2 regions of the Microbulbifer hydrolyticus genome follow, and region 2 is predicted to be linked to the other one. Evidence: riboswitches for the same ligand, from Rfam matches in the RefSeq annotation. Region 2 holds a riboswitch; the other holds the start of a gene.
What was found. Region 2 has a riboswitch for thiamine pyrophosphate ahead of GTQ55_RS13400 (TonB-dependent receptor). Riboswitches for the same ligand answer to the same signal wherever they lie in the genome.
Positions count from the first base shown of each region.

Region 1: linked by a shared signal. The riboswitch ahead of thiC (phosphomethylpyrimidine synthase ThiC) and the one ahead of GTQ55_RS13400 (TonB-dependent receptor) in region 2 are both predicted to bind thiamine pyrophosphate.

Region 1 is NZ_CP047491.1:1,490,491-1,506,551, reverse strand. It holds gene GTQ55_RS06405 (OmpP1/FadL family transporter) at 1-367, shown strand, start outside; gene GTQ55_RS06400 (hypothetical protein) at 387-692, opposite strand; gene GTQ55_RS06395 (CmpA/NrtA family ABC transporter substrate-binding protein) at 1,110-2,492, shown strand; gene GTQ55_RS06390 (ABC transporter permease) at 2,617-3,609, shown strand; gene GTQ55_RS06385 (ABC transporter ATP-binding protein) at 3,662-4,549, shown strand; gene GTQ55_RS06380 (alginate export family protein) at 4,688-5,932, shown strand; gene GTQ55_RS06375 (type IV pili methyl-accepting chemotaxis transducer N-terminal domain-containing protein) at 6,042-6,866, shown strand; gene GTQ55_RS06370 (c-type cytochrome) at 6,963-7,343, opposite strand; gene GTQ55_RS06365 (HesA/MoeB/ThiF family protein) at 7,435-8,199, opposite strand; gene thiE (thiamine phosphate synthase) at 8,213-9,766, opposite strand; gene GTQ55_RS06355 (thiazole synthase) at 9,763-10,572, opposite strand; gene thiS (sulfur carrier protein ThiS) at 10,575-10,775, opposite strand; gene thiO (glycine oxidase ThiO) at 10,775-11,815, opposite strand; gene thiC (phosphomethylpyrimidine synthase ThiC) at 12,048-13,970, opposite strand; TPP riboswitch at 14,105-14,203, opposite strand; gene safD (sulfoacetaldehyde dehydrogenase SafD) at 14,460-15,827, opposite strand; gene GTQ55_RS06330 (sulfite exporter TauE/SafE family protein) at 15,862-16,061, opposite strand, start outside.
Region 2 is NZ_CP047491.1:3,116,546-3,132,606, forward strand. It holds gene GTQ55_RS13385 (aldo/keto reductase) at 1-652, opposite strand, end outside; gene GTQ55_RS13390 (hypothetical protein) at 682-1,101, opposite strand; gene GTQ55_RS13395 (LLM class flavin-dependent oxidoreductase) at 1,094-2,092, opposite strand; TPP riboswitch at 2,288-2,402, shown strand; gene GTQ55_RS13400 (TonB-dependent receptor) at 2,463-4,601, shown strand; gene GTQ55_RS13405 (hypothetical protein) at 4,631-4,915, shown strand; gene pnuC (nicotinamide riboside transporter PnuC) at 4,931-5,590, shown strand; gene GTQ55_RS13415 (phosphotransferase) at 5,580-6,452, shown strand; gene GTQ55_RS13420 (acyltransferase family protein) at 6,513-7,640, opposite strand; gene GTQ55_RS13425 (iron-containing alcohol dehydrogenase) at 7,988-9,181, opposite strand; gene GTQ55_RS13430 (aldehyde dehydrogenase family protein) at 9,184-10,581, opposite strand; gene GTQ55_RS13435 (glutamine synthetase family protein) at 10,636-12,090, opposite strand; gene ppa (inorganic diphosphatase) at 12,302-12,838, shown strand; gene GTQ55_RS13445 (DNA-3-methyladenine glycosylase I) at 13,159-13,767, shown strand; gene GTQ55_RS13450 (GNAT family N-acetyltransferase) at 13,803-14,264, shown strand; gene GTQ55_RS13455 (hypothetical protein) at 14,327-14,917, opposite strand; gene cysE (serine O-acetyltransferase) at 14,980-15,807, opposite strand; gene GTQ55_RS13465 (M15 family metallopeptidase) at 15,849-16,061, opposite strand, start outside.

The DNA of each region.
Region 1 (16,061 bases), 1.6 Mb from region 2:
TGACGAGGTGACCTGGCGCGTAGGCTACGCCTACGACGAAGGTGCTGCGCGCGATGGCTTCAATGAAGACGCGATCCTTGAGTCACAGTCAGTAGGTTTCGTCCCCGATGGGCTCCCGGTGACCTGGCGCACCCTTTCCATTCCGGATGCGGACCGTCAGTGGGTAACGTTCGGCGGCACCTTCAAGTTCAACAACCAGCTGAGTATCGATGCCGGCCTGGCCTACCTGTGGGGTGACGATGAACCCATCCAGGAATTCCAGGCGCTACCGCTGACATCGACCGCCGGGCTTGGTACCTACTTTGACGGTGGCACCACCAATCTGGAAGCCTGGCTGGTCGGCGCATCCCTGAACTATAGCTTCTGATCGCGATTTCGTCAGAGCTTTACCGGAGGCCGGGCTTGGTGAATTGCCACCGCCCGGCCTTTTTTATTTCCTGGCGATGCGCGCTTTTGACGCGCACGCACCAAATCGGCTCCATTTCCCGCACCGAAAGCGCACCTTCCCATTTGGTGCGTGCACCAGAATTTTTCCACTCCGGCCTCCCCTGCACCCGATTAGATACCCGTGAAACCGGAAAAACCGTTACGAGCTCCAGTGTAAAAACATAGCCTGGCACGCAATTAAACATAGATCCCATGTCTTTACCGGCAGCTTCAATGCGAAAATCAAGAAGCGGAAACTCTGCCATCAATCTAAAAAATATTTAGATATTTCAAGGGCTTGCACTTTTCCAGGGCTATCACCTGCTCTGGCATCCCTACGCCCACCCCGCTCGGTTCAACGCGCCACGCTCCATTGCGCCGGAAAAAGTTGGCACAGTGCCTGCAATGCCCCCATTAAACGCGGACTGCAAATCCGCACCGGAACAGGCTGCCACAGAGGCGCTGAACTTCCGTCACTAATTTACGTTGACCAATTCCGTTGACTAGCCGGGCAACCTGTCGCCCGGATAACAATCAGACTGGCATCGCCTGGCGATTGCCCTTGAGCAGAGGCGCTCACCGTTCCTGTCCGTATAGGCAGGAAAACGGTGAGCGCTTTTTTTTGGCAAAGATTTTTCGCATTCAACGATCTGAAACTTAGAGAGACCAGGAGCAAAATTACCATGTCATGGAAAAAGCCCTTCAAGAAAATAGCCGCATCGCTGGCCTTGGCTGTCGGATTTTCCTCCGGCGCCGTTTCTGCCAGCGCCGAAGAACTCGGTTATCCGGAAAAGGAAGAGCTGACCTTCGGGTTTATCAAACTAACGGATATGGCTCCAATTGCCGTCGCCTACGAAAAAGGATTTTTTGAAGATGAGGGCCTCTACGTCACTATCGAAGCCCAGGCCAACTGGAAAGTACTACTCGACGGTGTGATTGATGGCCGCCTCGACGGTGCGCATATGCTGGCGGGTCAGCCCATTGCCGCAACCATGGGCTTCGGAACCAAAGCCGATATCATCACGCCGTTTTCCATGGACCTGAACGGTAACGGTATTACTGTTTCCAACACCATCTGGGAACAGATGAAGCCCAACATTCCAAAAATGGACGACGGCCGACCGGTACACCCGATCAAAGCCGATGCGCTCAAGCCGGTGGTAGAAAAATACAAGGCGGACGGCAAGCCATTCAACATGGGCATGGTCTTCCCGGTTTCTACCCACAATTATGAACTGCGCTACTGGCTCGCCGCCGGCGGCATCCACCCCGGCTACTACGCGCCGCACAAAGGCGATACTTCTGGCCAGATCGATGCCGATGCGCTGCTGTCGGTCACCCCTCCCCCGCAGATGCCAGCCACGCTCGAAGCAGGCACCATCTATGGCTACTGCGTCGGCGAACCCTGGAACCAGCAAGCGGTGTTCAAGGATATTGGTGTACCGGTCGTAACTGACTACGAAATCTGGAAAGACAACCCTGAAAAAGTATTCGGGATCACCAAAGAATTCGCCGAAAAATACCCCAACACCACCGTGCGTATTACCCGCGCCCTGATCCGCGCCGCCATGTGGCTGGACGAGAACAACAACGCCAACCGCCCGGAAGCCGTAAAGATCCTGTCCCAGTCGAACTACGTGGGTGCCGACTACGACGTGATCGCCAACAGCATGACCGGAACCTTCGAGTACGAAAAAGGCGACAAGCGCGAAGTGCCGGACTTCAATGTCTTCTTCCGCTACAACGCCACTTATCCTTACTACTCCGATGCGATCTGGTACCTGACCCAGATGCGCCGCTGGGGCCAGATCTCCGAAGACAAACCGGACGAGTGGTACAAGGAACTGGCATCCAAGGTCTATCGCCCGGATATCTATGAAGCTGCCGCCAAGTCCCTGATTGCGGAAAAGCTGGCCAAGCCAGAACAGTTCCCGGACTTCGCCACCGAAGATGGCTTCCGCAATCCGCAGACACACTTCATCGACGGCATCGTCTACAACGGCCAGAAGCCGAACGAATACATCGAGAAGTTCTCTATCGGTCTGAAGTCGGGCCAGAAGCTCTGATCAATCAATCGGAGACCGGGCCCGGTAACCGGGCCCGGCACTACCGGATACACAAAAGCCGGAAGTGAAAATAAAAAATCATGCTCATCGAGAATACGCATATCGAGTGCGGAGGTAACGGAAGATGAATACCACTACTGCCAATGCCGGAAAATTTTCTGGCTTCAAGTTGCCACAGCTGGATAGCCCCCTGGTCGGGCAAGCCTTTCGGCTGGTAGCGTTGCCACTGATTGGTATCCTCGCCTTCTTGCTGTTGTGGTCTGTCACCGCGCAGAACATCGACACCTCGCTGGGGAAATTTCCCGGCCCATCGGCCGTCATGGAACAGTTCGATGCACTGTACAGCGAGCACCAGCGTTCACGAGAAAAGGAACAGGCCTTTTACGAGCGCCAGGAAGCACGCAATGCGAAGCGTGTTGCCGAAGACCCCGCGTACGTTCCCAAGGTTCGGGCCTATACCGGCAAGGAAACCTTTATCGACCAGATCTTTACCAGCCTGATCACGGTCATGAGCGGCTTCCTGCTGGCAGTAGCACTTGCGATTCCACTGGGGATTGCCGTTGGTCTCAGTAAGTCACTGAACAGCGCCATCAACCCTATCGTACAGATATTCAAGCCAGTATCGCCGTTGGCGTGGCTACCACTGGTGACCATGGTGGTGTCCGCGGTGTACACAACCCCCGAACCGCTGGTGGCGAAATCTTTCCTTAACTCAATGATCACCGTCACCCTGTGTTGCCTGTGGCCGATGGTGATCAATACCGCGGTTGGTGTTGCCAGTATCGACAACGACCTGGTGAATGTGAGCAAGGTGCTGCGCCTGCCAGCCCTGCGTCACGTGCAGAAAATTGTACTGCCCGCATCGGTTCCAATGATTTTTACTGGCATGCGCCTGTCACTGGGCGTGGCCTGGATGGTACTGATCGCGGCGGAAATGCTGGCGCAAAACCCCGGTCTCGGAAAGTTTGTCTGGGATGAATTCCAGAACGGCAGCTCCGACTCCCTTGCCCGCATCATGACAGCGGTACTGGTGATCGGCTTTATCGGCTTCCTGCTGGACCGCGGCATGCTGGCGCTGCAGAAGCTGGTTTCCTGGGACAACGCGGCTGCGCACTAACCCGGCAAATCCATCAGCACAGAATCGAAACTATTTTTCGGAGATCAGGACAATGAGTGTACTTCTGGATATCAGCCACATTGATATGGAATTCCCCACGCCCAAGGGGCCATTTACTGCACTGCGGGATGTGGATCTGAAGATACAGCAAGGCGAGTTCGTTTCATTGATCGGCCATTCCGGCTGCGGCAAATCCACCGTGCTGAATGTGGTCGCAGGCCTCTACCAGGCCACCCGTGGCGGCGTCATCCTGAACGGAAAGGAAGTGACCGAACCGGGGCCGGAGCGCGCAGTGGTCTTCCAGAATCACTCCCTGCTGCCATGGCTCACTGCTTATGAAAATGTCGAGCTCGCGGTAAAGCAGGTATTTGGCAAGAGTAAATCCAAAGGGGAAATGCGCCAGTGGATCGAGCATAACCTTGAGCTGGTGCATATGGGCCATGCCATGCATAAACGCCCAGGAGAAATTTCCGGCGGGATGAAGCAGCGTGTCGGCATTGCCCGCGCGCTCGCCATGCAGCCCAAGGTACTGCTGATGGACGAGCCGTTCGGTGCACTGGATGCACTCACCCGCGCGCATATGCAGGATTCGCTGATGGAAATTCAGGCCGAACTGAACAATACCGTGATCATGATTACGCACGACGTGGATGAAGCCGTTCTTCTGTCGGACCGCATCGTGATGATGACCAATGGCCCCGCCGCCACCATCGGTGAAATCCTCAGCGTGGACCTGGAGCGTCCGCGTCATCGGCTGGAATTGGCCGATGACCAGCTATACAACAAGTACCGGGCCAAGGTGCTGAAGTTCCTGCACGAACGCCATAGTAAACCGGATGTCCCCACCAGCAAACGCAAAGACAAAAAAGCGGAAGCCGCACGCCCGGCTGCCACACAGCATACGGCATCCGAGACCGAAACCGTAGACAACGCGGCCTGATCAAAAGCCGACTTTGTTTGAATCATCAAGTTGCCTGGCCGGCGCCGGTCCAACAGCGCCGATCGGGGGGGCCTGCGCCAGATTCCATACGCGACGGCCTGAAGGAATTAACTGAATCTCCTATACAAGGAAAACAACATGAAAAACCAAAAGCTTCTGACCACAACTTTCCAGACTGTCCTGCAACGCCGGACGCTGGCTCTCGCCATCGGCGCACTCGGTGCAGCCTCGGCCACCGCCCCCGCGCTCGCGCAGGAAATGACGGAAACCGAAGCGCCCGCGGTCACCAGCGTTGGGGACGCACTGGCACAGGGTGAAGCGACCCTCAGCTTTCGGGCGCGCACCGAGATGGTCGATGTCGACGGCAACGATGTAGATCTCACCAGTGTGAAAACCCGCCTCACCTTTGCGTCCGCCGCTTACGAGGGCTTCAGCACCCTGATCGAGATGGACGATGTCACCCACATTACCGAGTTTGAAGGCGGCGTGGGTGACCCCGAAGGTACCGAGGTCAATCAGGCTTACCTCGCATACACTACCGGCGCGACCACGTTCAAATATGGGCGCCAGCGTATCCTGCTGGACAACCAGCGCTTCGTCGGCGGCGTCGGTTTCCGTCAGAACGAACAGACCTACGACGGCTTCAGTGCCAGTAATACCAGCCTCGAAGACACCACCCTGTTCCTCGCTCGTATCCGCAACGTGAACCGTATCTTTGGCGAAGACAGCCCTGTGGGTGACCACACCAATGACACCTACCTGCTAAACGCGAAATACACGGGACTTTCCGCCGGCGCGCTGATTGGCTACGCCTACCTGATCGACAACGAAGATGCGGCTGCCTTCTCCACCGATACCTATGGTGTGCGCTTTGCCGGCAGCAAGTCCGACCTGAGCTATGCACTGGAATACGCCACCCAATCCGCCGCAGCCAATAACCCGGCGAACTATGACGCCGACTATGTGCTGGCAGAGGGCAGCTATAAGCTTGGCACAATCACTCTCGCCGCCGGCTATGAACTGCTGGGCGCCGACGGTGCGGATGGTCAGTTCATCACGCCACTTGCCACCCTGCACAAATTCCAGGGCTGGAGCGACAAGTTCCTCGGCGGCGGCACCGGCAATATTGCCGGCGGTATCGAAGATGTCTATCTCACAGCCGGCACCAGCCTCGGTGGCGTCAAGCTTGCGTTGAACTACCACCAGCTGAGCTCCGACGACAGCAGCGTATCCGGTATGGATAAGCTGGGTAGTGAAGCGGGCTTCCTGGTGGCGGGCAAGCTGGCCGGCGTCAACCTCAGCATGAAGTACAGCAGCTACAGCGCGGACGACTTCAGCGTAGATACCAACAAGCTGTGGCTGACAGCGGCGGCCCAATTCTGATCCTGCTCACAGGATAAGCAGAAGTAACCCAACCCACTCGTTGAGCCTTCCCCGGCCGCAAGGCCGGGCCTTTTTCCCCTCCCTCATTTTCAGACTCAGGAAGGTAAAGATGAAATACGCTTTTGCCCTGATACTGCTGTTTGGGCTATTTCCATTAAACAGTAGCGTAATCGCTGCGGAAGCAACGCCAACCCATACCGGTTTCAATATGGGCGACGCCATCAATATGGCCGGCCGACAACGCATGCTCTCACAGCGGATTACCCAGGCGTATATCCTGCGTGGCATACAACCGCAGAGCGAAAAACACCAGCAGGTGTTCCAGCGTTCGATGGCCGAATTCGAGCGCAACCTGGGACAGCTGTTGGCCTTTGAACCGGCAGCACCGGTACGTAGTACGCTCAAACGGGTGCAGAACGAATGGCAGGCTTTCGCCGCAATAGCACGGCAACCTGTCAATAAGTTCAACGCGGCGGAGCTTTTCAAGCACAGTAATACCTTGCTACCCGCAGCACATACTTACGTCATGCGCTTGCAGGCACTGGCCAATCACAGCAGCGCAGAACTGGTAAATGTCTCGGGTCGTCAGCGCATGCTGTCACAACGGATCGCCAAAAACTATGTCGCGCAGTTCTGGGGCGTCGCAGGCAGTGAAGGAACAAAACTTCTGTACGAAGATCTGGCGGAGTTCGAACAGATGCTGGCATTCCTGCTGCAAAGCCCGCTGAACACCCCGGAAATCACGCGTAATCTCAGGAAAACCCAGGGGCACCTGAATTATGCGAGCCGTGGTTTTGATGGGGAAATGCATATGTCAGAAGCACGCCAGATTCATGTGGTTACCGGCACCACCGATATCATGCTGCGCAATATGAATGTAGTTACCGGCCAGTATGCAGAATTGCTGAACGCCGTCGAAATCGCATCCCGCTAAGCGAAATACCCGCTGAGTGAAATACAGGGAGCAGGCCGGCCCTGGAGGCCGGCTTGTGGTTTGATGGGTGTATTAAAGTGTGACTACTGCTAGCGATTACTTCGGTGTCGCCATATAACCGATAAGCTCGGCGAAATCTTCATCGGAGCAGCTGTAACAAAGCCCGGCCGGAGGCATTGTCTTATACCCCTCCCGCACATGCACCACCAGAGTGTCCATTCCCCGCGCCATACGAGGCGCCCATGCGGCGACATCACCGGTTTTGGGTGCACCTACGACGCCGCGCTCGTGGCAATTGCCACAAGTCGTGCGATAGGTATCCAGTAACTGTTCGGAAATATGCACCTGGTCAAGCTCGGTGACCGGCTGGGTTTCCACTTCCTCGATCGCGTCATCGTGTGCCGCGGGCTGTGGCTCAGCGGCGGATCGCGGATCGCTTTCCGAACAACCAAGGAGCGTGAAGGTAAATAGGGTCACTGCAAAAAAACCGGAAAACTTTTTATACGGCGGATTGTAAGGTGACAAGAGACTTCCCTGCGTTGATTTATCGTTGCACCAGTTTTACTGGTTATACGCACACAGGGCAAGTCTTGCTTACGGGCAGCGCCAGTGTTCGCCACTCAAGTGTCCCGGCTTCAAACAGCTGCAGCCGGTTCAGGCTGGACAGTGTCAGCCCGGCCAATAATTTGATCGCCTCCAGAGCCTGGGCACTCCCCATAATCCCGAGTGCCGGGCCAATGACGCCGACCGTGGAACAGTTCTCGGCTTCCGGCAGGTCATTATCGCGATCCTGGGGAGGAAACAGACAGGCGTAACAGGGGCTGCCTGCGCTGCGGAAATCAAAGCTCACCAGTTGTCCGGAAAAGCCGCGCACCGATGCCATGATGACCGGGACCTTCGCGTCCCGACACACACGATTGATGACATGGCGGATATCCAGGTTATCGGTGCAGTCGAGGACCAGGTCAAAGTTCCCTTCTTTCAGGAACCCCGCCAGCCATGCCGCATCCGCCATGCGGCAGTGGGCCTGCACCCGAATTTCCGGGTTGGCCGCGGTCAGTTGCTGGGCGGCGACCTGCGCCTTGTCCTTACCGCGGTGGTTGGTCTTGAACAGAACCTGTCGCTGCAGATTTGAAATTTCGACATGGTCACCATCCACCAGATGCAGCTCACCGACCCCGGCAGCGGCCAGATACAGCGCTGCCGGGCTACCCAGGCCGCCCAGCCCCACAATCATGACCTTCGCCGCCCCAAGCCTCTCCTGACCGGTTTCTCCGATCTGTGGCAGCATGATCTGACGGCTGTAGCGCTGCAGCTGCTTGCGACTCAACATGGCGGCACTCCGATTATTGCGCGTCCAACAGGGTCGTTAATTGTGCCACAGACTGGCGGTAATCCGGTGCCTCGGTGATCGCGGTCACCACCGCGATACTGCCTACCCCGCTCGCCACTACCGCCGGCGCGCGTTCACTATTGATACCGCCGATGGCCACCAGTGCATAATCCGGCAGCAACGCCACCATCCTCGCGAGTTTCTCCGGCCCCTGCAGCTGGCCGCTCATATCCTTGGTGCTGGTGGCATAGATGGCACCGATGGCGAGATAGCTCGGCCTGAACTGGTGCGCGTATAACAGCTCGAAAAAGCCATGAGTACTGATGCCGAGCTTCAGCCCTGCGGCCTGGATGGCTTTCAGGTCCGCGCTTTGCAGGTCCTCTTGCCCCAGGTGTACGCCGTAAGCACCACACTCGATCGCCAGCGCCCAGTGATCGTTGATAAACAGGCGCAGGTCATAGTCCCGCCCAATGGCAACGGCCCGCTCGATCTGCTGGTGAAGATCCTCACCGGGGTGTTTGATACGCAACTGCAGCGTGCGCACACCGGCCCGCGCGAGCTTCTCGATCCATTCCACCGAATCCACTACCGGGTAGAGCCCAAGGCGATTGCTGTCCGGGTGCGTAAACTCAGCGGCAAAATTCGCCGCTTGCTGCGGCGAATAACAACCATAGCACTTCGCCCGCTCACTCCCCTTGACCAGTATCTGAGGGAAATCCCGCAACTGACCCGGCCAGCCACAGTGGCCGACGGGCCCCGGGCCAGCGCCGATATGATCACTGATCCCCGTGCGCAGCCCATGACGCACATAGGCATTGGCCACCACACACGCGTCTTTTAACGGATAGCCCTTTGCCAATAGCGCTGCGATCGCCGACGACAGGGTACAACCGGTGCCGTGGGTGTTTTCGGTTTCAATTTTTTCCCCTATCAGCCAGTCTTCGGCCAGCGTATCGTCGTGCCCCCTGCACAACAGGTCCGCGGTGATGCTGGGCTCGATTTCAAAGTGACCGCCGGTGACCAGCAGTGCGGATGGCAAATCGCCGCGCACCTTGCGTGCGGCGGCGAGAATCGCTTCCGCGGTATCCGCATCGGTCTGCGCCAGCCACGCCAGCTCCTGGCCATTGGGGGTAATCAGGTCACACAGAGGCAATAGTTCATTCAGCACGGCAGCGCCGGTGCTGTCTTCGGTCAGGTGGGCGCCGCTGGTGGCCACCGCTACCGGGTCGTAGACCACGGGAATCGCGTCACCCTGCGCGCGCACCCCGCGCAGAAACTTTGCAACCAGTTTTACCTGGCCGGCATTTGCCAGCAGGCCGATCTTGATTGCCGCCGGTTTCAGGTCCGCGATCAATGCGTCCAGCTGGGACTGCAACACCGCGTCGGATACCGCATTGATCGCCGGCACCCCAAGGGTGTTCTGTGCGGTGTTGGCGGTGATGACGCTGCAACCGTGAACGTCGAAGTCGTGCAGGGTGAGCAGGTCTGCCTGAATGCCCGCGCCGCCACCGGAATCGCTGCCGGCAATGGTCCAGACAATTGGGCGCGGGGGGGCGATGCTGCTCATGCTTCTTCCCCGACATTGATGGACTGCTGCCAGAACGGCATGTCCAGCGTGGGTGTACTGGGGCTCGCGGTCTGGCGTTGCAGCATGAGTCCGGCATTACGCGCGACGCGGCCCGCTTCGATGGCGAGCCGGAAAGCCTGGGCCATCAGCACCGGGTTCTGTGCCCGGGCGATGGCGGTGTTCAACAGCACCGCATCGAACCCCATTTCCATGGCCTCCCCAGCCTGCGACGGCGCGCCGATACCGGCATCAATAATCAATGGTGTATCCGGCAACCGTTCGCGCAGGGTCTGCAGGTTGTATTTGTTCATCAGGCCGCGACCCGTGCCGATGGGCGAGCCCCAGGGCATCAGTACCTCACAGCCAACGTCCAGCAGTTTGCGGCATACCACCAGGTCGTCGGTGCAGTATGGCAATACCTTGAAGCCACGCTTTACCAGCTCCCGCGCTGCCTCAATCAGCCCGAACGGATCCGGCTGCAGGTTGTAGTCGTCGCCGATTACTTCGAGCTTGAGCCAGTCGGTGCCAAAAATTTCCCGGCTCATTTCCGCCAGTGCAATAACTTCCTTCGGGGTTTTGCAGCCTGCGGTATTCGGTAATAACTGGCAGCCGGACTCCCGGATATAGTCCCACAGCATTCTCCCCTGCTGTTGCTCGGGGTTCTGGCGACGCAGCGACAGGGTGATGATTTCCGCTCCGGAGGCGGCGACGGATTCACGCATGATCGCCGGCGACGGGTAGAGTGCAGTGCCCACCAGAAGACGGCTGCCGAACGCATTGCCATAGAGTTTCAATGTATCGACCATGCTCAGCCTCCTACCACCGGTGCGACGATATCCAGGCTGTCGCCATGGTTGAGCCGCGTATCGGCATAATCTGCCCGGGGCACGAAATCGCCATTGCGGGCAACAGCAAAGGTTTCACCGCGGTAGCCGAGATGTTGCAGTAGTGTGGCGACAGTGTCGCATTCGTTGACGGTGACGTTTTCACCATTGACCAGTAGTTGCATCAGGTCACCTCTCCTATCAGAGAATTCTGTATCTGTTTCGTGATTGCCGCTTCGGCCTGTGTCACCAGCGCGGGCGCCAGCAGGTAGCCGTGGCGGAAAAGTCCGTTCACGCGAATGAGTCCGGGCGTGCTATCCACAATGGGCAGGTTGTCCATGGTGGCCGGGCGGCAGTTGACCCGGGTTTCGATCACCCGCGCCTCGGCGAAGGCCGGATGAATCGAATACAGTGCGCTGGACAGTTCCATGGTGGAGCGCAGGGAAATCGGCGAAAGGTCTTCGCTTTCGATTTCGGTCGCGCCGATAACGGTGTGATTGTCCGCTCTGGGTACGGCGTAGAGTTGATACCGGGGGTGCAGCAGGCGCACGGGACGATTGAGTTGCACTTCCGGGGTTTCCACCACCATGACTTCACCGCGCACACCACGCAGCCCCGGCACCGCACTGCTGGCGCCGAGGCCGCGGGTATCGAGTACGATATCGAATGCTTCACAGCCATTGGCGGTCTCGACTGTTCCCGGGTGGCATTCGGCGGAGGTATTTTCGCGGAGCTGTACGCGGTTCTGTTGCAGTGCCTTGCGCAAGGCGGGGAGCAGTTTTCTGTTGTCGATATCGGCTTCGCTGGCAAGGTACAAGCCCTGGTCGAAGCGGTCGAGTTCCGGTTCAAGTTTATGCAGGGCGATATTGTCCAGCCATTGCAATTGGCTCTGGTTTTCATGACCCAGTTTTGCGATGAGTTCCTGCTGGAATTGCAGGAGTTCGCTGCGGTCTTGTGGGTGGGCGATGAGGATGCTGCCGGACTGGCGGTAGTCGACGGTTGTGCCGGTGGCCAACTCCAGCTGCTGAACCCACTGAGGCCAAAACTGCAGGCTTTGCATACCCAGTTGGTAGATGCGCAGCGGGCAGTGGAACAATTCGGATAGCGGGGAAATCATACCGGCGGCGGTGTGGCAGGCACCCGTCGGCTGTTCGAGACTGCCGGATTCGAACAGGGTTATACGAAGGCCTTTTTCGGATAAACGCCATGCCAGTAAACGGCCCATCAGGCCTGCTCCAGCTATCGCTATATTAAGTTGTGCTTGTGCCAATTGTGATTCCCGTGGCCCGTACTCGGCAAGTTAATGGGCGGCAGCGCTACGGGTAAGCCTTTGCCAGACACGCCGTGAACCCATCCCTGGGGGCTCTTCTAAAACATCCCTGTTTTAGAAGGTCTGGCAAAGGCTTACCCGCATCGCTGCCTTCGCATCAAGGTTAGTGCTTTCTGTCGACTCGGTTTTATCCCTTGTGGTAAAGCTCTGCCCCCATATCCTTGAACTTGATCGCCATCTCTTCCATTCCCTGCTCCGCTTCCTGTTTCGCCGCGTACTCACGCACGTCTTGTGTGATTTTCATCGAGCAGAATTTCGGCCCGCACATGGAGCAGAAGTGGGCGACCTTGCCGGATTCTTTCGGCAGGGTTTCGTCGTGATAAATACGCGCGCGTTCGGGGTCGAGGCCGAGGTTGAACTGGTCTTCCCAGCGGAATTCGAAACGGGCCTTGGATAGAGCATCGTCGCGTTTGTAGGCACGCGGGTGCCCCTTGGCGAGGTCGGCGGCGTGGGCAGCGATTTTGTAGGCCATAAGGCCTTCTTTGACGTCCTCTTTGTTGGGCAGGCCGAGATGCTCTTTGGGTGTGACATAGCACAACATGGCACAGCCCATGCTGCCGATCATGGCGGCACCGATACCGGAGGTGATGTGGTCGTAACCGGGGGCGATGTCAGTGGTCAATGGGCCGAGGGTGTAGAACGGGGCTCCGTGGCAGTGCTCCAGCTGTTCGTCCATGTTTTCCCTGATCTTGTGCATGGGCACATGGCCGGGGCCTTCGATCATGGTCTGGACATCGTGCTTCCAGGCAATTTCGGTGAGTTCGCCAAGGGTGCGCAGTTCGCCGAACTGGGCTTCGTCGTTGGCATCGGCGATACAGCCGGGACGCAGGCCGTCGCCCAGTGAGAAGCTGACATCGTAGGCTTTGAGGATTTCACAGATGTCTTCGAAGTGGGTGTAGAGGAAGTTTTCCTTGTGGTGCGCGAGGCACCATTTGGCCATGATGGAACCGCCGCGGGACACGATGCCGGTGACGCGTTTGGCAGTGAGCGGTACGTAGCGCAGCAGCACGCCGGCGTGGATGGTGAAGTAGTCGACGCCCTGCTCGGCCTGTTCGATCAGGGTATCGCGGAAGACTTCCCAGTTGAGGTCTTCGGCGATGCCATTCACTTTTTCCAGCGCCTGGTAGATGGGTACCGTACCGATGGGTACCGGTGCGTTGCGCAGGATCCACTCGCGGGTTTCGTGAATGTTCTGGCCGGTGGAGAGGTCCATGACGGTGTCGCCACCCCACTTGATGGACCACACGAGCTTTTCCACTTCTTCCTCGATGGAGGAGGTAATCGCGGAGTTGCCGATGTTGGCGTTCACTTTACACAGGAAGTTGCGGCCGATGATCATCGGCTCCAGCTCTGTGTGGTTGATGTTGGCCGGAATAATCGCGCGGCCTTCCGCGACTTCGCGGCGCACGAATTCTGGGGTAATTTGCGGCGGAATGTAGATGCCGTCGCGGGCTTTCTGGTATTGAGATTGAAGGTCGGCATCGCTCAGTTGCCCGGCAAGTTCCGCGCGCCCCATATTTTCGCGGATGGCGATAAATTCCATTTCCGGGGTGATGATGCCTTGGCGGGCGTAGTGCATCTGGGTGACGTTTTTTCCGGCTTTGGCCTTGCGCGGATACGGCAGGTTTTCAAAACGAATATGGTCGAGGCCCTGGTCGGCCATGCGTTTCTGGCTGTAGGTGGCCTGGCGGGTGTCGAGGACTTCGGTGTCGTTGCGGGCTTCGATCCACGACTGGCGCAGTTTGGGCAGGCCGTCGCGGACGTTGGGTGTGTAGTCGGGGTCTGAGTATGGGCCGGCGGTGTCGTAGACCTGCAGGGGCTCGTTGGGCTCAAATACGGGGTTTTGCTCGTCGCCGCCGACAAGGCTCTGGCCGAGGCAGATTTCGCGTACGCCGACTTTGACGCCAGTGTTTTCCCCTTCCAGGTAGACTTTACGGGAGTTGGGGAATTGCTGGGCGGTAAGGTTATCCAGAAATTCTTTGGCACTTTCCTGCTGCTGTGCGCGGCTTTGCTTATCGGCTTTATTCTGCGGCTCGGCGACCTGAGACATGCTGACCCCTTGCGTTGTGATCCTTGATTTTTCGGATGACTTGCGGGGTACAACTACGGGAATGAGCGGCTATGGAAGGCAGGTTCTGAGCGGGCAGCACCGCGACACGGGCGTGCATACTGCTCAAAATTAAAGCGAATTCAGATCTTGTTTCCTACGCGGGGGTTACCCCGATCAGGTTCAACGGATCTCGCTACTGCGATCTCAGCCCGAAGGCACTCCGACAAGTGGCGGCGAGTATAGGGGAAGGAATTTAATTTGAACAGGAGCGGAGGCGCAGGTTGGGAATTGTGGCGCTTTGCTGGTCTTATGGTCTGAGCTTTAAAGCTGGTTAAGTGGCGGTGCCGCCACCGGGTATTGGTTCGCAAGACACGCCGTGAACCCATCCATGGGGGCTCTTCCGCGAGGTCCCTCTCGCGGAAGGTCTTGCGAACCAATACCCGGCGTCGACTCCTTCGATTCAATACACTCGACTTCGAAACAGTAAATTTAGATCACCAGCGTTTTCTGGTAACTCATTTCACGAATCGCGTAGCTGACCCCTTCTCTGCCCACGCCACTCTCCTTCACACCACCAAACGGAAAATGCTCGGCGCGGAAGCCGGGGCCGTCGTTGACCGCAAGCAGGCCCACGTCCAGCTGGTTGTACAGACGCTTGGCCAGCGCAAGGTTCTGGGTAAATACGCCTGCCTGCAAACCAAACGGGGAGCTGTTGATCAGGGACACCAGTTCGCCCTCGTCATCGAACTTGCGCAACGGTACCACCGGGCCGAAGGTTTCTTCGGCAACCAGCTCGGCATCGTCGGCCACATTGTCGAGGATAGTAGGCCACAGAATATTGCCCTGGCGCTGGTGGCCGAACAGGACGCGGGCGCCCGCCTTTACCGCGGATTCGATGCGCGCTTCCACTTCGTCGGCGGCGGCGGTGTGGATCAACGGGCCGACGAAGGTGTCGTCTTCCGCCGGGTCACCGACTTTCAATTTTGCGGTGGCGGCTACCAGTTTTTCCGCAAAAGCGTCGAAGACGTCGCTGTGGACGAACAGGCGTTTGGCCGCGGTGCAGCGCTGGCCGGCGGTGGCGAAGCGCTGGTTGATGGTGGCGGTGACGGCGGCGTCGAGATCGGCATCGGGCATGACGATAAGCGGGTCGTTGCCGCCCAGCTCAAACAGCATTTTCTTGTAGCCGGCGTTCGCGGCGATGGCGTTGGCCGCAGCGGTGCCGCCGGTGAAGTTGACCGCCTGGATCTGCGGATGGCTGACGGCGTAGCTGGTGGCTTCGATATCCGGAACCAGCATTTGCAGTACGGACTTGTCCATACCGGCGGCGTAGCAGAGTTCTACCAGCAGCTCGGCGGAGCGCTTGTTCTGTGGGCCGGGCTTGAACAGGATGGTGTTGCCAGCGGCGAAGGCGGGGCCGATTTTGTGTACCGCGATATTGATCGGGAAGTTGAACGGGGTGATACACAGAACGGTGCCCAGGGGTTTCCACAGTACAACACCAATTTTTTCACGCATCGGCGGGAAGGCGTCGGAGTCCAGCGCTTCGCCATTGATGTTACGCGCTTCCATGGCGCTGGCCAGTGCGGTGTTATAAGCGCGGTCGATTTCCACCCGGCTGTCGCTGATGGTTTTGCCGGTTTCTTCGGTGATCAGGCGGGCCAGATCCTCTTTGCGCTCCAGCATCAGCTGGGCGAGCTTGAGCAGGATATTGGAGCGTTCGAACGCCGGCGTGGCCTGCTGGACGCCGCGGCCCTGCACCAGCAGGTCTATGGCCTCGGCCACTTGCTCGCGGGTGTGGAAGTCATAGGCTTCGATCTGTTCGCCGTTGTACGGATTGATGATCTGATAATCGGCCATTGGGAGTACCTGCTTCTTTGTGCCAGCAACTGGCTTATGCTGCGAACAACTGGTAAACGATGCGGGCTCCGGCCACCAGCAGTGCGGCACGCATCAGGTTGAAAAACAGTTCGCTGTCGATGCGATTCAGCAATGCGATTCCGATGCGGGTGCCGATGACGGCCGCTACAGTGAGCAGCAGAATCAGCCCCAGGTGATCGGAAAAGGCAAAGCCAAGGTAGATGAATGCAGGCA
Region 2 (16,061 bases):
TTTCCCGCGCCAGGGGCAACAGTCGCTGCTCGGCTTCGCGATGGGTAATGTTGTAGGTGAGCTGACAGAAATCGACTTCTTCGTTCGCCAGTATCTGCTCGAACTCGGAATGACGGCGCCCGTGGGAAGTGGTAATCCCCACATAGCGGAGGTCTCCGGCTGCTTTCATCTCCCGCAATACCGCAAGATGATCGCGCCAGTCGTCGAGATTGTGCACCTGAACCAGGTCGAACTTATCCACACCCCAGCGACGGGCAAGACTCGCGATCTGCTCCCGGGTACTGCCCCCCGCCGGGCTCCAGACTTTTTCCGCAGAAAACAGCGATTCAGGTTTCCCCAGCTGTTTCAGCGCATAACCGATGGTATCCGCAGCGGAACCATACATAGGAGAGGAATCGATCAGGCCGCCGCCGTGGGCAAAGAACGCCTTGACCACCTGCGTGCGCGCGGCGAGCAACTGCGGATCGTCGCCGACATTGAAGGTGCGCCAGGTCCCCATCCCGATAAGCGGCAACGCTTCGCCGCTGTCCGGGATCGGTTTTGCAATCAGAGTGCTCGCCTGTGCATTCGCCTGCCCAGGCAACCCCCAGATACAGGCAGTTCCCGCGGCAAGCAACTTGAGAAAATGTCTGCGCAGATAGCGACCATCCATGGCTTTCTTCCGTCATTCAGTTTGTCGTTTCAGGTCGACGATTCAGGTAATCGGCGCGCCCGGAATGCCCCTGGACGCATCAGCGCCGTGACAAGGATCAGTATAAAACAGCCCAATACGAACACCTTGTTGACGAACCAGTTGGTTCGCCAGATGGTCCACTCGGGCGCGGACAGAAACATCGCAAGCTTGCTGACGATGATAACGATCTCGATCACCGACATGATAATGGCCAACTGCCGCGCATACGCAGCCTGCCTCAGCAGTGCCCAGCCGAGCCACAGGTGTGCCAGCGGCCACAGATCCCAATAGACATGGGTATTCCAATGTTCACCGTTACTGAGCGCATAAGCGACGGGAAACAGGTATTTGATAAACCCTGTCCACGCCGCCAGTACAAACAGAAAGTGGGCGAGAAATTCGTTCCAGCGACTTGGCAAATCAGGCATCGACCCGATCCCGCAATACTTCCGCCGCCAGCTCAAACGAACGCAAGCGCGCGCGATGATCGTAGATGGCACCGGTCACAATCAACTCGTCCACCCGGGTGCGCTCGAGGAAATGATCGATCCACGGGCCGATGGTCGCCGCAGTACCCACAGCACTTTCCGCGAGAGCCTGCGCCACCTGTGCGCGCTCGCTGGGCGAGGCGATCGTGGCCGGATCTGCCACCGGCGGTTTCAGCGGCCCCGGCGTTCCCCGGCGCAGGGCGACGAACTGCTGTTCGATCGAGGTCATCAATTTACGCCCGTCTTCATCGCTGTCGGCGGCAAAGACATTGATCGCCGCCGCCACATAAGGGGTATCGAGATGTTCGGAGGGCTGAAACTGCTCGCGATACAGATGCAGAGCCTGATCCAGCATGGCGGGGGCAAAGTGGGAGGCGAAGGCAAAGGGCAGCCCCAGCGCAGCCGCCAGCTGGGCGCTGTACAGACTGGAGCCCAGTAACCAGATGGGCACCCCCAGTCCGACACCGGGCACCGCGCGCACCCGCTGTCCGGGCTTTTCCGGGGCAAAGTAGTGCAGCAACTCACGCACATCCTGGGGAAACTGGTCCGCCGCACGCAACGGATCGCGGCGCAGTGCGGTCATGGTGGCGCCATCGGTGCCTGGTGCTCGCCCCAAACCCAGGTCCACCCGATCAGGATAGAGCGCCGCCAGGGTACCGAACTGCTCCGCAATCACCAGCGGGGCATGATTCGGCAGCATCACGCCGCCGGCGGCCACGCGGATTTTTTCCGTGCCCGCGGCGATATACCCCAGCGCCACCGCCGTGGCAGCACTGGCAACCCCGGCCATATTGTGGTGTTCCGCCATCCAGAACCGATGGTACCCCTGAGCTTCCGCATGCTGGGCCAGATCGCGGGAATTCTGCAATGCCTGGCGGGCACTGCCAGTGTCGGTGATGGGAGAAAGATCCAATAGAGAGTAGGCGCGCACATCGGCTCCTTACTTTTGGTATATGTTTCAATTTCTCGAGACTAGCTTCTACAAGCTCTGCAAACCATGGTATGACGCAATGTGAACGACAGAAAGTAGGCTGTCGCTTGGACCGCGGGTTTCAGTTTCCGACCCCAGCGTCATCTGGTACCATCGCGCTCGCAACGGCATTGGCAACAGCAGTAGCCAATTGCAGCAACACCTAAGGGGTGGCCTCGGCCTGAGATGCCGCCGGATCGAAAGATCCCGCGCGCAAACCCTTGAACCTGATCCGGTTAATACCGGCGTAGGAATAGGTAGTCCTTAACTAGCCCTCCTTTTCACGTCGCACACCGGGTCTCTCACAGCGTTTTTTACGAGAGAGAGAGCCATGAACTCCAAGCACTGCAGCAAACCATTAGCCCGCTGGATCGATCTGATCACCTGTTCCGCCGCACTTTTTGCCCCTGTCGCAATGGCAGAGACCGCGCTAGAAGAAGTGGTGGTGACCAGCCAGCTGCGCGAAGCAGCGCAACTGGATACCTCCACCAGTGTCAGTGTATTGGACAGTGCCATTATTGAGGCCCGCGGCGCCACCAATCTGGAACAATTGCTGAACCTGGCGCCCAACGTGAATTTCTCCGCCGGAGCTTCCCGCGGCCGCTTCGTGCAGATCCGCGGTATCGGTGAGCGCAGCCAGTTTATCGACCCGGTGAATCCGTCCGTAGGTCTGCTGATTGACGGCATCGACTTTACCGGCCTTGGCCTCGCTGCCAGCACCCTGGATATTGATCAGGTGGAAATCCTGCGTGGCCCCCAGGGCACGGTGTACGGAGCCAATGCCCTCGCCGGCCTGATCACCATGACGAGCAATGCGCCCAGCGAATCCGCGTTTGCCAAGGTCTCAGCAGAAGTGGCGGAATACGGCAGCCATACCCTGTCTGCGGTCAGTAGCGGTCCCCTTACCGACAAGCTCAGTTACCGGGTCGCGGCACAAAACCAGCAGTCCGATGGCTATGTGCAAAACCGACACCTGGGCCGCGACGACACCAACAATATTGATGAATCCGTTGTGCGCGGCAAACTGCGCTACCAGGCGAGTGACGACCTGCACCTGGATTTCTCCCTGCTGCACCTGAATATCGACAATGGCTACGATGCCTTTACCCTGGACAACTCCCGCAACACCCTGTCCGACGCACCGGGATGGGACCGACAGGACACCCTTGCCGGTGCCGTGAGCGGGCTGTGGTCTGGCAGCGACTTGTTCAGCGTAAAATCCGTGCTCAGCGTGGCCAATTCCGACACCGAATATGGTTATGACGAAGACTGGGTTTACGCCGGTTTTCATCCGTGGGAGTACATGTCTACCGATAACTACCTGCGCGACAGAGACAATGTGAGTGTGGATGTGCGCTTTATTTCCACAGAGCAATCACGCTTGTTTGCTGGCAGCACCAGCTGGGTGGCAGGTATCTATGTGCGCAGCGAAGAAGAAGCGCTTGAGCGCAACCAAAGTTTCAACAGTCAGTTCGATACAGAAAACACGGCGCTTTACGGGCAGTTAAACACGGTACTGAGTGATCGCGTCACCGTGATCACCGGCCTGCGTTTCGAGCAACGCGCTGCGGATTACAGCGATTCCCTGGCCGTGTCCAGCAACACCGACGAAGATCTGTGGGGCGGTAATCTCACGCTGGAATACAGCACAGCCGACAACACGCTGCTTTACGCTACCGTATCCCGCGGCTACAAGGCGGGCGGCGTAAACGGGCGTATTATTTCCGCCTCCGCCGGCAACCCGCAGATCGGCAGCGATGTGTTCACTTTCGATACCGAACGTATGCTCAACTACGAGCTGGGGGTCAAAGGTAGCTGGTTCGAAGACCGCCTGCAGGCGCAGGTCGCCGCGTTCTATCAGGACCGCAGCGATGTTCAGGCCAAACAGTCCATCTTCAACCCCGATGACTTTTCCTTTGACGACTTCCTCGCCAATGCCGCCGGCGGCACCGGTACCGGCCTGGAACTGGAAACCAGCTATCAGGCCAGTGACACCCTTCGCCTGTTCGCATCGGCCGGCTGGCTGAACACGGAGTTCGACGATTTCATCAGCACTTCCCATGTGGACGCCCGCAATGACTATACCGGCGAAGTGACGCCGCTCGCTCTCGACGGCCGCGATCTGGCCCACGCACCCAACTATCAGTTCTTCACCGGCGCCGAATACGCAATCACCGCAAATCTGGTGGCGCGACTGGAGCTGGAAGGCAAAGACGACTTCTACTTTTCCAACAGCCACAACGAGAAGTCCACAGCCTATGAGCTGGTCAACGCACGCCTGACCTATCGCGGCGACGACTGGAATATCGCGCTGTGGGGAAGAAATCTCACCGACAAAACGATTTATACGCGGGGTTTCTATTTCAGTAACCAGTTCGGCAACAACCCGGCCAAAGACTATGCCCCGGAAGCCTATTATCAGCTGGGTGAGCCCCGTGTCGCCGGTGTTTCCGCAAGCTATACTTTCTGATTTCCGAAAAAGAACCGGAGCCGAATACGATGGAAACCGCCACTGAACCCACCCTGAAACTGTCCGTGGACATCAGTATGTACCCGCTGCAGGAGGAATACCTGCCGGCGATCAAGGACTTTATCGAGCGCCTGCACAACCATCCGGAGCTGCAGGTCATCAGCAATACCATGAGTACCCAGGTATTCGGCGATTACGATCCGTTGATGGACATGCTGAAGACAGAAATCCGCACTTCCTACGAGCAGTTCGGACGCGCGATTTTCGTGTGTAAATTTATCGATGGCGACCTTAACCCCAGCCTCGGCGTGTAACGGCGGAGTGCAATGATGTTCAGTCCCCAAGTGCGCGAAGCCATCACTACGTCACTCGCGGCCATGTCTCTGTGGGAAGTGGCCGCTGTAGTACTCGCGCTCGCCTACCTGTTACTGGCCATGCGGGAAAACATCCTGTGCTGGTACGCGGCGTTTGCCAGCACCGCTATCTACCTGTTCCTGTTCTGGGATGTCAGCCTGTTGATGGAGTCTGCATTGCAGATCTTTTACCTGCTGATCGCGGTTTACGGCTGGTGGCAGTGGCGAAACCGCACGGGTAGTGGGGAGCCCCTGCATATCCACCGCTGGCCCCTGCAAAGGCATCTGCTCGCCTTCACGGGGATCGGTATTCTCACATTGACGGTCGGCTATCTTCTGGACAATTACACCAGCGCCGCACTGCCCTATCTTGATTCCTTTACAACCTGGGGTGCCGTCGTCACCACCTATATGGTTACGCGCAAGGTACTGGAAAACTGGCTTTACTGGATCGTAATCGACGGCGCCGCGATTTACCTCTATATCGATCGAGAACTGTATCTCACCGCGCTTTTGTTTGTTTTGTACGTAATTCTGGTAATCGTTGGTTTCTTCCAGTGGTCAAGCCTTTATCGAAAACAATCCGGCAACCACACACACCGAGTACCAGCTGTAAATGACGCCCATGCCGGCTGAAGTTTTTCCCGATGACTGGCATCGCTGGAGTGCTGATCAGCCAGTATTGATCCGGCCGCTGACCCGTGGCCTGACAAACCGTAGTTATCTGTTGGCGACGAAGGATACGAGAGTGGTACTGCGCTGGAACTCGCAGATCAGTGCGGAACTCGACCTCGACCGCCGGGCCGAAGAGCAGGTACTGTACCGGGCAGACAAGGCAATGCTGGGTGCACCACTAATCCACTGTGACCCGGATTACCGCTATCTGGTTACCGGGTTTATCGAAGGTCAACCATGGGACACGCGGCGCTCTGGTACCGAAACCGCATTGACACAACTCGCACGGCTAACGAGGAACATTCATCAGCTACCGGTGATCAGCGCGCGGCTGGATATTCACCGCAAGGTATCCAGCTACTGGCAATCCATACCAGCCGATGTAAAGCACTTCCGGCGACTGACGCTACTGGACCAAAAAGCTCGCCCACACATCCACGCCGCTGAAACCATGAACAGCAACGATGTGCTCTGCCATAATGACTTGCAGGCAGCGAACCTGATCAGCGGGAAGGACGGAAAACTTTATGCGATCGACTGGGAGTATGCCGCCACCGGAGACCCTTTTTATGACCTTGCGGTGATTACTGAAGAACACCAGCTGCGCGACGAGGAACTGCAGCAGTTTCTCGCCGAATACCTGCAGCGCCCCCCGTCGGGTATGGACCTGAAGCGCCTGGCCCACTGGAGAATCATCTACGTCTATTTATCGATACTCTGGTACGCAATACAGCACGCCAAAGGCAACCTGCCCGATATTGACCTCGACGCCACGATCACAGCGCAAGGCCAATATCTATCCACGTTGCTCGCAGGTTTTTGATGTGCGAGATACTTTCCTGCCTACATAGTCGAAGTAAACAAACTTCGACCAAATAGCGTCTCACACCTTGATAGAACTACCCGCCCGGTTAGTACCCGCCGCGCCGGAACCGTAGTTCAACTTGCCGTTAAACAGCAAAGACGTCAGTTTGAACCTCTTCACGACGGCAAAGTGAAATAGCATTCCTCCCAGACAAGCACCTACCGCTGACAGCAACATCCTGGCATCCATCGGCATACCTATTCTTTGGAGAACAAACAACAGGAAAGCCACTATGACAAAGTGCACGACATATACCGTGTATGCGGACTGAGCCATTGCTCTGACAATCCAAAAATCCTTATCCAGGAAGCGCGCCCCGAATGCGCAGAGGAAAATAGATAACAGGATAGCGAGCAGGTACTCGTAGATGATTGCAAAAAACTCGATGAAGTGCAGTTCCACACCAGCACCCCGGTAATAATCCTCGACAAGACTCAGCACCACCGACCCGGCGATACAAACCAGCGCCACAAGACCCCAGGTGATATACCCGCTGTTAAATTTCTCGTAAACATCCCGCCAAAGGAACATAAATACGCCCAAAAGGAAGTACGGAAAATGCTGAACTGAAATCAAAATGAATAGGCCAACCAGGTGGATATAGGGGATATCCCACATGAAGCTCGGGAGAATTACTTTGTACGAAAGTGCACATACAACTACAACCGCAGCAAACAGCACAATTCGGGCGGAATTCTCCGGCATAAATTTTGTCAGCCAGCCCACAGATGCTTTCGAAAAACGTACGGTATAAGTCAACACCAGCGTGTACGCCAGCAGGGAAAACAAAAACCAGGCGTGGTACATCCAGAACATCTTGAAGTCTTTACCCGTATTCACTTCACTGTAATATGATGCCATCCACTCGGCAGTAAACGGGGCCAACAGTATGACGCATACCAGAGCGGGAACCGTCAGCATTACCAGCCGCCCCTTCAGGAAAGGAAGCGTTCCCTTACGCTCAATCAATGCCACAGAAAAATAGCCCGATATAAGAAAAAAACAGGCCATTCTGAACGCACCGGATGCATCTCTTACAAAATCGTAATCGCCTGCACCTGCGTCTGCATGTGCTGAACGATAAAAAACCCCGATAAAGAGTGCAAAAGCCCTGAGAAAATCCAGGTGGTATAAGCGACGTTCCATGTCTCCCCCAAAATAACAGCTTAAAAAATAGTGCGACAAGACGCACGTGATCGCGCCAATTCTATAGAAACATCCACATAAAACAGCAACCTGAACCGCATCTTGCCCCCGCAAAAGTGACTTCTGCGCCAATTTTCGGCGGCAAGCCGACCCGCGTCCCCTGAAAGCCCCCCAATGGTTTTACCACAGCCGTGGATGCACTGAATTGCATGCACAATTCCTACCAGAACGTCCAAGCTAGTGCCAGATTTGGCGGTGGGACTCTGATGCGCCACTCACAGCGGGCTCTCAAATGTAGAAATAACGGTTATTTATCCACATGGCGGGTACACGAAAGATGAAAGTGGTTACAGGTTACCCTCACAGGCACTTTCAAAAATTCGGCGGTAGGCACTGGCATCAAAGGTTATCGGGTTACTGCCAGCAGAGGGATCCACGGCGGCCATCTCACCAATTCGCTCTGCCTGTCCGGTATCGATACCGATCTCCGCCAGCGTGTGCGGTATACCCAGATCCCGCCGCAGAAAGAGTACCCAGTCGAGAATGCCGGTAAAGCCTGCACTTGGCAGGGCGAGGTAGCGCGAAAGACGGCTCATTGGCTCCTCGATAGCCTCGCGGTTTGCGCTCAATACATAGGGCATCAGGATCGCATTCAGCAACCCGTGGTGTTTGTCATAAAGTGCACCCAGTGGGTGCGCAAGGGCGTGCATCGCACCGAGGCCTCGCTGGAAGGCTGTTGCACCCATGCTCGAGGCAGTGAGCATTTGCATTCGCGCCTCGAGATCGCTTCCGTTGGCCACAGCGCGCGGCAAGTACACTTTGATCAGGCGCATCGCCTCAAGAGCTATCCCTTCTGCCATGGGGTGAAAATTGGCTGCGCAATAGGCCTCGAGATTGTGGGATAGCGCATCCATTCCCGTGGCCGCGGTGATCGGCGCTGGCAGGCCCAACGTCAACTCCGGATCGAGCACAACAATTCCCGGCAACATACGCGGATGAAAAATGATCTTTTTCAGTTTCGCTTGCTCATCGGTGATCACCGAAGAGCGCCCGACCTCCGAACCAGTGCCAGCCGTGGTAGGTACGGCGATAACCGGCACCATACCCGCAGCATTTACCTTGAGATAATTGTCTCCCACATCCTCAAACGTCCAAATGGGGTGTGTCTGCCCCACCATAAGCGCAATGGCTTTGCCCGCATCCAGTGCAGAACCACCACCAAGAGCGATAACCCCATCGCAGCCATGGGCCCTGAATACGCCGACGCCATCCTGCACATTCTCCCCCGTTGGATTGCCTTTTATGCGGCTGAATACGGCCAGTGGTACGCCGGCAACGAGGCAGTTTTCCACCACTGACTGCATAATCGGCAACGCGGCAAGGCCCGGGTCCGTCACCAGCATCGGCGTTGCCATGCCCATTTCCCGACACAGTCCGGGCAGCTCGGAAATTCGACCGGCGCCAACGCGCATCGCGGTGGGATAATTCCAGTTGGTGGTGTAGCTGGAGGTGTAGTTGGAGGTGTAGTTGGTTGCGCTCATGGTCAGCACTGCAATTTGAAATGGAAAGATTTTGGCCGCGTGAGATGTTCAAAACCGATGCCGGACAGCGTGCAACCACGGCCGGATTTTTTCACCCCTGTCCAGGCCAGTGATGGATCCAGATAATCGCAGCGGTTCAGAAACACCGTGCCGGTTTGCAGCTGCTCTCCGAGTGCCAGCGCGGCTTCCGCGTCGGCGGAATGAATCACGGCGGTCAGGCCGTATTCACTGTCGTTCATCAGCGTAACGGCCTCTGCATCGTCCGCCACCGGCATCACCCCCACCACCGGGCCAAAGGATTCCTCGCTCATCACACGCATGTCATGGTGCACATTGGTAAGCAGCTGCGGTGCCATATAGGCACTGCCACGCCGATCCAGAGAGAAGTCACCGCCGTCAATATGGGCCATTGCCCCCTGCTGCACGGCCTCATCGATCTGGTCCCGTACAAAATCCGCTGAGCTTGCACGCACAAGTGGGCCAAGTGTCGTCGCCGGGTCATCCGGACGGCCGAGGCGGTATTCACGAATCAATGCCGACGCCCGCTTTACGAATGTGTCAAACAGTGATTCGTGCACATAGATACGCTCTATACCACAACAGGACTGGCCGGAATTAAAAAAGGCCCCATCGACGGTGGAAGCCACCGCATGGTCGAGATCCGCATCCGCACGCACATAGGCCGGATCCTTGCCCCCGAGCTCCAGCCCCACCGAAAGGAAACGCCCCGCAGCGGCCGCCTCAACCGCCGCCCCCCCGGCCACAGAGCCGGTAAATGCAACGTGCTGCACACCACTGTTGATGATGATCTGCTCCGCGTCCCGGTGCCCGAGGTGCAGGTACTGGAAAACGCCCTCGGGCAGCCCCACTTCGGCAAAAGCTTCCACCAGGCGCTCGGCACACAGTGGGGTTTGCGCCGAGTGCTTCAGCAGCACACTGTTGCCGGCCAGCAATGCGGGCACTATCGCGTTGATCGCGGTGAGGTAGGGGTAATTCCACGGGGCGATGACAAAAGCCGTGCCCAGTGGCTCGCGACGGATGAAGCGTTTGAAACCGGGGATTTCCGCCGGATAAATATCGCTGAGAGGGCCATCTTCTCGCTCCGCCAGCTCCGCCATATACAGGGCGCGCTCTGCCAGGCCATCAATCTCACCCGCCGCGTAGGCGATGGGACGCCCCATCTGCCAGCAGATTTCCTCGGCCAATTCAGCCTTTTTCTGCTGCAGACCATTTACCGCCGCGCGCACCAGCGCCACCCGCTCTGCTACGGGCACCCTGCTCCAACCCTGCTGCGCCCCCTGGGCGCTGCTCAGGGCATTCTGTATTTCATAACCGGTGGCCAGCGGACGCTCCACGTAAACGCTGCCGTCAATGGGGGATAGGCACTGGAGTTTTTGCATGAATATTTCGGCTTCCTGCCATAGCACGCCCGCTCTTGTCTGGGGCGCTCCAAACTAGATAATTTCGAAGTAACGCTGCAGTTCCCAGTCGCTGATATGGCGGCGGAATTCACGCTCTTCCCACTCCCGGCTCGCGGCAAAATGCTCGACAAAGGCATCGCCGAACAGGTCCCGCGCGGCTTCGGAACGCTTCAGGTTTTGTGCCGCATCCCAAAGGGTGCGCGGCAGTGCCAGTTCTGGGGGATGCTGTTCCGCGTAGGCATTGCCCTCTACCGGCTTGCCCGGCTCCCAGCCCTGCTCCACACCGTATAGCCCGGAACCAAGCGCCACCGCGAGAGCCAGGTAGGGGTTGGCATCCGCAGCCCCCAGGCGATACTCCTGACGCTGGGACTTGTCGCTTCCAGGAATCACTCGCAGGGCCGCCGTGCGATTCTCGACGCCCCAGGTAGCATCGGTAGGCGCCCAGAAGCCAGGAATCAGGCGGCGGTAACTGTTGATACTCGGCGCCATCATACAAAGCAGTTCCGGCATCAGCCTCTGCTGCCCGGCAAGAAACTGCCGTTGCACGGCGCTCATGGAGTGGGGCTGCCCCTCGGCGTAAAACGCGGACCGGTTGTCGGCCTTGTTGCGCAGTGACAGGTGGATATGCCCGCTCTGACCGGGATATTCATTCGACCATTTGGCCATGAATGTCGCCATCAGCCCACGGCGCTCCGCCAGCACCTTGATAAACGTTTTGAACAGCGCCGCTTTGTCTGCAGCCGCCGCTGCGTTATCCACCGTGATGGCCGCTTCCAGCACACCAGGGCCGGTTTCCGTATGCAGACCCTCGATGGGGAAATCCATGCGCTCAGCCAACGCGAGAATTTCATGGTAAAGATCCGCATGCACTGAATTGCGAATCACCGAATAACCAAACCAGCCAGGTGTAAATGGTTTCAGGTCCCGGTAGCCCTTGGCACGAGCCGAATCCGGGGTTTCATCAAACAGGAAAAATTCATATTCCAGCGCGGCAAACGGCGCGAAGCCGGCCTTTTCACAGCGCTCAATCACTCGCCGCAGAAGCGCCCGGGGACAAACCGCCTCTGCCGCCCCAGCAAACTCTGCCAGGAACAACAGCATCCCGTCCTCGAACGGCACTTCACGACAGGTCTGGGGAAGAATGCGCACCGGCGCATCCGGGTAGCCGGTGTGCCAGCCGGTATAGTGTGCGTTGTCATACAGCTGGTCCTGAACATCCCAGCCCAACACCACATCACAGAAGGCAAAGCCATTGTCCAGGGCCGAAAAAAACTTCTCTCGGCTCATGTACTTGCCGCGCATCACCCCGTCGTTATCGAACAGGCCCACTTTGATATGGCTGAGCCCGCGGGCCTCAACAATGCACTTGGCATCAGCGACGGTACTGACCTCACGAGGGCTGGGGACAGAACTGCGGCTAATTGAGTCCGGGGATGACAGGGGGTTCGACGCCGCCGACGAGGGTGGCAGCTCGGTGGATTCGTCCATGCTGGGCTCCATTATTGTGACCGTCCCGTCGCCTCCAGCGGCGGGCGGAATCCTGCAATCAGCATAGTTGAGGCTACGCATGTCTGCCCGAGCGCAGAAACCGCCCCCTGATCAAGTTTTGACCGGTCACGGCGGCAGCTATGTTAGCGCACGCTCTGGGTATATAATCCGCGCTCCCGATTTTTAACCCACCATTTAGTCAGGACCCGCAATGAGCTTCGACAAGGTTTCCCCAGGCAAAGAACTGCCGAACGATATCAACGTAATCATCGAGATCCCCGCCAATCACGATCCGATCAAGTACGAAGTCGACAAGGATGCAGACGCGGTATTCGTAGACCGTTTCGTAGCTACCCCGATGTTCTACCCGGCCAACTACGGCTATGTACCCCAGACCCTGTCTGAAGACGGTGATCCCCTGGACGTACTGGTTGTTGCCCCCTACCCGGTGATGGTTGGCTCCGTAATCCGCTCCCGTGTTATCGGCGTGCTGAACATGACCGATGAGTCCGGTGTGGACGCCAAGCTGCTGGCGGTTCCGCATACCAAGCTGACCAAGCTGTACGATCACGTCAATGAAATTGGCGACCTGCCGGAGCTGCTGATCAAGCAGATCGAGCACTACTTCGAAAACTACAAAGCCCTGGAAGCGGGCAAGTGGGTGAAAGTAGACGGCTGGGCCAACGCTGACGCCGCGCGCAAAGAAGTTATGGCTTCCCGCGAGCGCTATCTGAAAGAAGAAGGCTAATAGCGCTTATCTTCTGATAGATCCTCACAGATCTGATAAAAAAGCCGGCCTTGCGCCGGTTTTTTTGTAGCTACTCGTTAGCAGCCACTAAAGCTGACCAGCAGCGCAATCGCTGACTCTGCGCCTGCCTTCTTTTCACCGGCTTTTGTTGATTCGCCGGGTGCCGCCTCGGCATATTTCCACACCACCACACCATCAGGTTGCAGGCTGATACCAACGATTGACCATTGTCAGCAGACTGCCTAACCTCTAACGCCAGTATTTGCTCCCGGGATCAGGAAGCGCTGCGAGATAAGGCTAAGTCATACAGGGAAATTGTCATGCCCAACACTATCAATGGGCCCGATGGAAAACCCCGTTGCGGGTGGTGCGCCGCCGCGCCAGAATTTTTTGAATATCACGACCGCGAGTGGGGCTTTCCAGTAAGCGACGACCGCCGCCTGTTTGAAAAGCTGTGCTTGGAAAGCTTTCAGTCCGGGCTGAGCTGGCGGACAATTCTGGCGAAGCGTGAAAACTTTCGCAAAGCGTTCTGGAATTTTGATTTCAATAAAGTAGCGCGCTTTACCGAGAAAGACGTTGAACGCCTTTTGCAGGACGAAGGCATCGTACGGCACCGCGGCAAGATCGAGGCGGTAATCAATAACGCCGAGCGTGCGAAAGAGCTGGTCGCGGAGAAGGGATCGATCGCTGCCTACGTCTGGCAGTTCGAGCCTGCAGCTGATGAACAGCTGGTACCACAGAGCGTCTCTAGCTCAGAACTCTCCACAGCCCTGTCGAAGGACCTGAAGAAGCGCGGCTGGAAATTTGTTGGCCCCACCACCGTTTATGCCTTCATGCAGGCCATGGGACTGATCAATGACCACCTGGAAGCATGTAAATCCCGCAAAGAAGTGGAACGCGCGCGCAAAGCATTCAAGCGCCCGAACTGATTCTGGCAACGAGCGCACGCAAATCCAGTGCCTGATTGCAAAACCCAAAACGCGACATCAATATGCAGCTGCAAGCCAAACTACTCTCTTCGCCCCATGAGCTTCCCGCCGTAGCCGCAGTGTTGCTGCAGCTTCGCCCCAAATATACGCTGGAGTCGCTACTCGCACAGATCGAAAAACAGCAGGTACAGGGCTATCAGCTGGCTTACGTTCGTGAAGGGGAAGGAAACCAGGTGTTATGCGTGGCGGGCTTTGTAATCAGTGAAAAACTCGCCTGGGGCAAGCATATCTATGTCGACGATCTGGTTACCGACAGCGCCCACCGCTCTGCCGGGGCCGGCAGAGTACTGATCGACTGGTTGAAACAGCACGGAAAATCCCTTGGCTGCGACCAGTTACATCTCGACTCGGGCGTACAACGATTCGCTGCACACCGGTTTTATTTACGCGAGGGTTTCGATATCACCAGCCATCACTTTGCACTCGGAGAACTCTGAGACGCCGGCCCGCAACCAGAGCGACTCGCGGCAGGCTCGGGATGACAGTTGTCCCCGGGGCGTCAGTCGTCGACTTTGAAAGTCGCGACAGTATTGAGCTTCCAATCCGGCACTTCGACCTGAACCGGCGGCACTGCCGTCCGCTCCGACTCTGCCACCAGGTTACCGCCCTCCGGCTGCAGACTCAGATGGCTCACCGACACTTGCGCAGGCTCCACCTTGCGCCGCTCATTCTCTCTCAGCAGATAGCCCTCCATGGGCGCGAGCGTGAACCCGGAACCGGCAGTCTCTTCCTGCGAAGCCTGGGGCTCGGGGCCATGGGCGGGCGTGTTTTCAGGCTCTGACACGTTCGAAATCGGCGCTTCCGGCTCTGTCCCAGGAGACGCAGAGGCTTCCGCGGCGGGTGCCACGGCCTGATGCCCTTCCGGCTTCAGGGAAGACTGCGCTCCCAGCTTGGTCAACGTAGCCTGCAACTGCTCGGCCTGTGCCTGCCCCAGACCTTTCTTGATTGCTAGCGGGCGGCCGCTAAACAGCTTTTCAACCGTATCCGGGCCGGCTTTGAACAACCGGGCAAAATTCGCTTTGACATCGGCAACGGTGTAACCCGGCTGAAGATCACCGCGAAAAATCACACTGTAGGTCGGTGCGGACATGCTGATACCTCGAACGTGTTGCCAGATTGGCTTGTTTTTATCCAGTGGTTATTCAAACGGATTCAGTCCTCGGAATCCAGTGTCTGGTCCATGGTGTAGGCCGGAGCGCCCTCACATTTACCACCAACGACCCGTGCCGGCACACCGGCTACGGTTGAGTGCTCAGGTACATCCCGAAGCACCAGGCTACCAGCGGCAATTTTCACGCCCTCTCCAATATCGACCGGGCCCAGTATTTTGGCACCAGCGCCGATCATCACACCTCGACCAATTTTCGGGTGGCGGTCTCCGCCGCCACTACCACTCCCACCCAGGGTGACCGAGTGCAAGATCGATACGTCGTCTTCAACCACGCTCGTCTCGCCCACCACCAGGCCAGTGGCGTGGTCAATCATGATGCCGCAACCAAAGCGGGCCGCGGGGTGGATGTCTACCGCAAATTGTTCCGATACCCGGCTCTGGAAATACAGCGCCAGGGTGTGACGCCCCTTTTTCCACAACCAGTGTGCAATGCGGTGAGACTGCAGGGCGTGAAATCCCTTGAAATAGAGAAATGGCATCAGGTACTGATCACACGCCGGGTCGCGATCGTACCAGGCACAGATGTCCGCTTGCATACAGCGGGAGATCTCCGGTTCATCCGCCAGCGCCGACGCGATAACTTCCTGCAATGCAGTCGCGGTGAGCGCCGTATGATCCAGCACCGAAGCCAACTGGTAGGCCAGCGCGCGGTCCAGGCTGCGGTGGCGCAGCACCGTGTTGTGGAAATAGCTTGCCAGTACCGGCTCTCCGGCAGCCGCTGCGGTCGCTTCCGCACGCATGGAAGTCCAGATATCCCGATTGTTCAATTCACTGACGTTGATGATTTCACTTCCCGTGTTCGATCCCATTCTATGACTCCCTGATCCCCGGCCATCGCGGGGGCACAGGTTCAGAGCCGATCCCCCAAATTGGCCGGGTAAGCCGCTTCCGGCACCTCAACGAAGCGGGGATAAATGACCCCCATCTCGCTGCATACGGTGTCCGCAAGGGCCAGTTCGCCGCCCGCCTGACACAACTGTAATTGCTCCCGCAGCAAATCGGGGCAAAGCGCCTGCTGGAACTCTTTTGCGCGCGGCGCGTAACTCAAGTGCCAGCGCTCCGG